2 regions of the Ectopseudomonas hydrolytica genome follow, and region 1 is predicted to be linked to the other one. Evidence: predicted binding sites of a transcription regulator. Region 1 holds the regulator's gene; the other holds the start of a gene.
What was found. Region 1 encodes sigma-54, which starts transcription at its own class of promoters, with help from an activator protein. Its sites were predicted from a motif close to ANTGGCATNNANNTTGCTNT; they were not measured.

Region 1 (3,354 bases):
GCGTCTCGTCGTCGGCGTCGAGGTAGAGAATGTCGCAGCGGATATTGCGCTGGCGCACCTGCTCGAGCAATTCGGGGAAACGCCGCAGATGGCTCTGCAGGTTGCGCGCATCGATCGACACGGCCACCTGCGGCAGCAGCATCTCGGTATTGAGCAGGGCGCGTTCGGCCAGGTCCGGCAACAGGCCGGCAGGCAGGTTGTCGATGCAGTAGAAACCGTTGTCCTCAAGTACATCGAGGGCGGTGCTCTTGCCCGAGCCGGAGCGACCGCTGACGATGATCAGGCGCATGCTTATAGACCGTTCTGAATGTCCACGACCACCTGGTAGAGATCTCCGCCACTCGCTGCCTGGCGCAGACGTTCACGTACATCCTGACGGTCGAGCATGCTGGCGATCTGGCGCAGCAGCTCCAGATGGGCATCGGTTGCCGCTTCCGGTACCAACAGGACGAACAGCAGATCCACCGGCGCACCGTCGATGGCGTCGAAGTCGACGGCGGTCTCCAGGTGCAGCACGGCGCTGATCGGAGCACTGCAGCCGGCCAGGCGGCAGTGGGGAATGGCGATGCCGTTGCCGAAGCCGGTGGAACCGAGCTTCTCGCGGGCGATAAGGCTTTCGAAGATATCCTGGGCGTCCAGGTCGGGCAGGTCGCGCGCCACCAGGTTGGCGATCTGTTCGAGCACGCGTTTCTTGCTGCCGCCCGGCACGTTCACCAGGGAACGGCCGGGGGTCAGGATGTTTTCAAGTCGGATCATGGATGGGGAATGTCAGCGGGCCGTGGCGCCTTGCAGGCGTTCGAGCTGCTTTTCCTTGTGCTTGATGAGTTGACGGTCGAGTTTGTCGGCCAGCAGGTCGATGGCTGCGTACATGTCCTGGTGTTCTGCGTTGGCGACGACTTCGCCGCCGGCGACGTGCAGGGTGGCTTCGATCTTCTGCTTGAGTTTCTCGACCTCCATGGTCACCTGAACGTTGGTGATCTTGTCGAAGTGGCGTTCCAGTCGGCCCAGTTTCTCGCCGATATAGTCACGCAGGGCGTCGGTCACATCCAGCTGATGTCCACTGATGTTGACTTGCATACCGCTTTCTCCTTGTTGCCTTGTGTAAGAGACGGGTCATGTGCGACCCGCCGCCGGAACACGTTGGCCTGGGACCTGGGGTCTCCAGTCGATCTGGCCTACATCAGTCGCTTGCGCTCACTGGAGGGCGCTATGCCGAGGGACTCGCGGTACTTGGCGACCGTCCGACGGGCGACTTGGATGCCTTGTGCCTCCAGTAAACCAGCGATCTTGCTGTCGCTCAACGGCTTTTTCGCGTTTTCTGCGGCGACCAGTTTCTTGATGATGGCGCGGATCGCGGTGGACGAGCATTCGCCGCCCTCGGAGGTGCTGACATGGCTGGAGAAGAAATATTTCAGCTCGTAAATGCCACGCGGGGTGTGCATGAACTTCTGTGTGGTGACGCGTGAGATGGTCGACTCGTGCATGCCCACCGCCTCGGCGATATCGTGCAGAACCAGAGGCTTCATCGCCTCGTCGCCATAGTCGAGGAAGCCGCGCTGATGCTCGACGATCTGCGTGGCCACCTTCATCAGCGTCTCGTTGCGGCTCTGCAGGCTCTTGATGAACCAGCGCGCCTCCTGCAACTGATTGCGCATGAAGGTGTTGTCGGCGCTGGAGTCGGCGCGTTTGACGAAGCCGGCATACTGCGGGTTGACGCGCAGGCGCGGCATCGCCTCCTGGTTCAGTTCCACCAGCCAGCGGTCGTTGTGCTTGCGTACGATCACGTCCGGCACCACGTATTCCGGCTCGCTGGATTCGATCTGCGAACCCGGGCGCGGATTGAGGCGCTGGATCAGGTCGATGACCTGCTTGAGCTCGTCTTCCTTGAGTTTGGTGCGGCGCATCAGCTGGGCGTAGTCGCGGCTGCCGAGCAGTTCCAGATAGTCGCTGACCACGCGCTGGGTTTCACTGAGCCAGGGTGTTTTGGCGGGCAGCTGGCGCAGTTGCAGCAGCAGGCATTCACGCAGGTTGCGCGCGCCGATGCCGGCGGGTTCGAACTGCTGGATGCGGTGCAGCACCACTTCCACTTCGTCCAGCTCGATGTCCAGCTCGGGGTCGAAGGAGTCGGTGACTTCTTCGAGCGATTCTTCCAGGTAGCCGTCGTTGTTGATGCAGTCGATCAGGGTGGCGGCGATCAGCCGGTCCTTGTCCGACATGGGGGCCAGGTTCAGCTGCCAGAGCAGATGGCTCTGCAGGCTCTCGCCGCTGGAAGTACGGGTGGTGAAATCCCACTCGTCGTCGTCATTGCTCGGCAGGCTGCTGGCGCTGGTCTGGTAGATGTCTTCCCAGGCGGTGTCGACCGGCAGCTCGTTGGGGATGCGTTCGCCCCATTCGCCCTCTTCCAGGTTGTCCACCGTCGGCGCGGTTTCCTGGTAGCTCTCTTCCTTGGCCGGGGAAGGGGGGGCGCTCTCTGCGCCGTCGGCCATGGGGTCGCTGTTGTCGAAGTCGTCGCCGTCTTCCTGGCGCTCGAGCATGGGGTTGGATTCCAGGGCTTCCTGGATTTCCTGTTGCAGGTCCAGGGTCGACAACTGGAGGAGGCGGATAGCCTGTTGCAGCTGCGGGGTCATCGTCAGCTGCTGGCCCATCTTGAGGACTAGCGATGGTTTCATTGCAGACCTTAATTTACTGGCGAGTTACGCCTTCCACATCAGGGCGCCGAAGCGCCGCCAGGAAGCAAATTATATGCCTGAACTTCTGGGCTTTGCCTAGAGGCTGCCATATTTCTGTAGCGAAACAGCGGGCAGCCTACAGGCGGAACTCGTGGCCCAGGTAAACCTCTTTCACCGTCTGGTTGGCGAGGATGGTCTGCGCATCGCCCTCGGCGATCAGCTGGCCATCGTTGACGATATAGGCGGTTTCGCAGATATCCAGGGTTTCGCGCACGTTGTGATCGGTGATCAGGATGCCGATGCCCTTGGCCTTGAGGTGATGGATGATCTGCTTGATGTCGCCCACCGAGATCGGGTCGACGCCGGCAAAGGGCTCGTCGAGCAGGATGAACTTGGGGTTGGTGGCCAGGGCGCGGGCGATTTCCACGCGGCGCCGCTCGCCGCCGGACAGGCTCATGCCCAGGCTGTCGGCGATATGGTGGATGTGGAACTCCTGCAGCAGGTTCTCCAGCTCTGCCTGACGCCCGGCGCGGTCCAGGTCCTTGCGCGTCTCAAGGATCGCCATGATGTTGTCGGTCACCGACAGCTTGCGAAAGATCGAGGCTTCCTGCGGCAGATAACCGATGCCGGCACGGGCGCGACCGTGCATCGGCTGATGGCTGACGTCGAGGTCGTCGATCAGCAC
Region 2 (3,354 bases), 1.5 Mb from region 1:
GACCAGCGCCTCGATCTCCAGGCGTTCGGCCACCCGGGTGGCGGCGCGCAGCATCATACGCTTGAGGATCACGCCCATCTGGCTGTTGTCGACCTTGCCGAGAATCTCGCCGACCACTTCCTCGAACGGCACGCTGATGAACAGCACGCGCTGCGAGCGGCCGAACTTCTGCCAGATATAGTGCGCCACTTCCATTACGCCCAGTTCATGGGCACGACCACCGAGATTGAAGAAGCAGAAGTGGCTGACCAGGCCGCGGCGCATCATCTGATAGGCCGCCACGGTGGAGTCGAAGCCGCCGCTCATCAGCACCAGGGTCTGCTCCAGCGAACCGAGCGGGTAGCCGCCCAGGCCTTCGTGACGGTTGTGCACCACGAACAGGCGCTGATCGCGGATCTCCATGCGCACTTCGACTTCCGGCTTCTTCAGATCGATGCCGACGGCATTGCACTCCTGGCGCAGGCGCGAGCCGACATGGCGCTCGACGTCGATGGAGCTGAAGGGATGTTTGCCGCCGCGCTTGCAGCGCACGGCGAAGATCTTGCCCGGCAGCTGATCGGCGTAGTGGCGCTTGCAGTGCTCGGTGATCGCATCCAGATCGCCCAGCGGATATTCGTTGACCTCGAGGAACAGACCGATGCCCGGTGTGTTGCGCAGGCGCTCGGTCATCTCGGCGAGCAGCTTGGGATCGTCCAGGTCGGTTTCCACCTCGAGGTTGTCCCAGACACCGGTGACCCGCAGCTCAGGGTCGAGATCGCGCAGCACAGCGCGGATGTTCTTCCCCAACTGGCGGATGAACTGCTTGCGCACCGGGCGACTCTTGATGGTGATTTCCGGGAAAACTTTGACGATCAGCTTCATGAATAAAGCGCCCGCTCGAGGCGACGAAAAAACAGGGGCGCGGATTATAGCGGAAATTGCTCAAGCTTTGACCAAAAATACTGCAGCATCGAGAGAGCGCACCAAAATAGGTCTTTCCAATATTTTGCAGCCCTTAAATGGTGCAAATATCCATGCGGATTTGCCGCGCAGGCGGCGCAGCGCCTGAGTTTCGCGGCCTCTGCCCAATAAAGGGCACTGGCATGCAATTTGCTCCCTTGTGAGGCAGGTCGCCCTGACGGACTATCCCGCCGGGCTTCACCGCACATATCGGGGCTCATCGATACGAGCCTTTTCCACCTGGAGGACAACATGTCTAAGGCTGTTCAACTGATCAAAGAACACGACGTGAAGTGGGTAGACCTGCGCTTCACCGATACCAAGGGCAAGCAGCACCACGTGACCATGCCGGCCCGTGACGCCCTGGACGAAGACTTCTTCGAGCACGGCAAGATGTTCGACGGCTCGTCCATCCATGGCTGGAAAGGCATCGAAGCCTCCGACATGATCCTGATGCCGGTGGACGACACCGCCGTGCTGGACCCGTTCACCGAAGAGCCGACCCTGATCCTGGTCTGCGACATCATCGAGCCGAGCACCATGCAAGGCTACGACCGCGACCCGCGCTCCATCGCCAAGCGCGCCGAAGAGTTCCTCAAGACCACCGGCATCGGCGACACCGTATTCGTTGGTCCCGAGCCCGAGTTCTTCATCTTCGACGAAGTGAAGTTCAAGTCCGACATCTCCGGCTCGATGTTCAAGATCTACTCCGAGCAAGGCTCCTGGATGACCGACGGCGACGTCGAAGGCGGCAACAAGGGCCACCGTCCGGCCGTCAAGGGCGGTTACTTCCCGGTTCCGCCGTGCGACCACGACCACGAAATCCGTACCGCCATGTGCAACGCCATGGAAGAAATGGGCCTGGTCGTCGAAGTGCACCACCACGAAGTGGCCACTGCCGGTCAGAACGAAATCGGCGTGAAGTTCAACACCCTGGTGGCCAAGGCTGACGAAGTTCAGACCCTGAAGTACTGCGTGCACAACGTGGCCGATGCCTACGGCAAGACCGCCACTTTCATGCCGAAGCCGCTGTACGGCGACAACGGCTCGGGCATGCACGTGCACATGTCGATCTCCAAGGACGGCAAGAACACCTTCGCCGGCGAAGGCTATGCCGGTCTGTCCGAGACCGCCCTGTACTTCATCGGCGGCATCATCAAGCACGGTAAGGCCCTGAACGGCTTCACCAACCCGTCGACCAACTCCTACAAGCGTCTGGTTCCGGGCTTCGAAGCACCGGTGATGCTGGCCTACTCGGCTCGCAACCGTTCCGCCTCGATCCGTATCCCCTACGTTGCCAGCCCGAAAGCCCGCCGTATCGAAGCGCGCTTCCCGGACCCGGCTGCCAACCCCTACCTGGCCTTCGCTGCCCTGCTGATGGCCGGTATCGACGGTATCCAGAACAAGATCCACCCGGGCGATGCAGCCGACAAGAACCTGTACGACCTGCCGCCGGAAGAAGGCAAGCTGATCCCGCAGGTGTGCGGCAGCCTGAAGGAAGCCCTGGAAGAGCTGGACAAGGGCCGCGCGTTCCTGACCAAGGGCGGCGTGTTCTCCGACGACTTCATCGATGCCTACATCGAGCTGAAGAGCGAAGAAGAAATCAAGGTGCGCACCTTCGTGCACCCGCTGGAATACGACCTGTACTACAGCGTCTAAGCCAGACTCGCGCCGTCTGACGGCGCGCTTGAAAGCCCCGCCCGGCTCTGCCTGGCGGGGCTTTTTTCATTTCCCACCTGTAGGGTGCGCCGCGCGCACCGAAAGCCACAGCGCCAGAGAATCTGCAGAATAGGCTGCGCACAGCCTGGGCGGCCCCATGGCCCGAACCGATTTGTAGCCAAACATCACAGCCACAGCGCCCCGCGCTTGCCAGGAACCCATAGCAGTGCAAGGCTTAGGGCACCACCCGAGGAAGGACCGGCCCATGCGCCCATTACTCGCCTGCCTGCTGCTCGCCCTGGCTCTGCCGGCCAGCGCGCAGATCTACAAGTACACCGACGCCAACGGCAATACCGTGTATACCAACCAGCCGCCTGACGGCACGGCGGCCGAGAGCGTCGACCTGCCGCCGACCAACACCGTGGAAATGCAGGTTCCCAAGGCGCCGGCCGAGAGCACCGGCGCCAGCTCGCCGCAGTCCGAGGCACCCTATTCGGTGCTGCGCCTGACCGGCATTCCGGACGACGAAGCCATGCGCGCCAACAACGGCACCTTTATCGTCAGCGTCAATATCGAGCCCCGCCTGCAGCCGGGCCATCGCCTGCGCCTGATCCTCGATGGCGAGCCCTACGGCCAGGCGAGTAACGTACCCAGCCTGCAACTGACCAATGTCGACCGCGGCGAGCACAGCCTGGCGGTGGCGGTCGTTGCAGGTGAGCGCATCATCCAGCAGAGCGCGACCGAAACCTTTACCGT

Region 2: glnA (glutamate--ammonia ligase) is a predicted target of sigma-54. The motif match lies at 1,077-1,096, and genes of this name have one in related genera.

Annotation. Positions count from the first base shown of each region.
Region 1 covers NZ_CP099397.1:991,568-994,921, forward strand. Annotated here, with positions in the region: gene rapZ (RNase adapter RapZ) at 1-289, opposite strand, end outside; gene ptsN (PTS IIA-like nitrogen regulatory protein PtsN) at 292-756, opposite strand; gene hpf (ribosome hibernation-promoting factor, HPF/YfiA family) at 769-1,077, opposite strand; gene L1F06_RS04475 (RNA polymerase factor sigma-54) at 1,176-2,669, opposite strand; gene lptB (LPS export ABC transporter ATP-binding protein) at 2,806-3,354, opposite strand, start outside.
Region 2 covers NZ_CP099397.1:4,771,426-4,774,779, forward strand. Annotated here, with positions in the region: gene thiI (tRNA uracil 4-sulfurtransferase ThiI) at 1-861, opposite strand, end outside; gene L1F06_RS22440 (hypothetical protein) at 860-1,048, shown strand; gene glnA (glutamate--ammonia ligase) at 1,192-2,598, shown strand; gene L1F06_RS22450 (DUF4124 domain-containing protein) at 2,864-3,354, shown strand, end outside.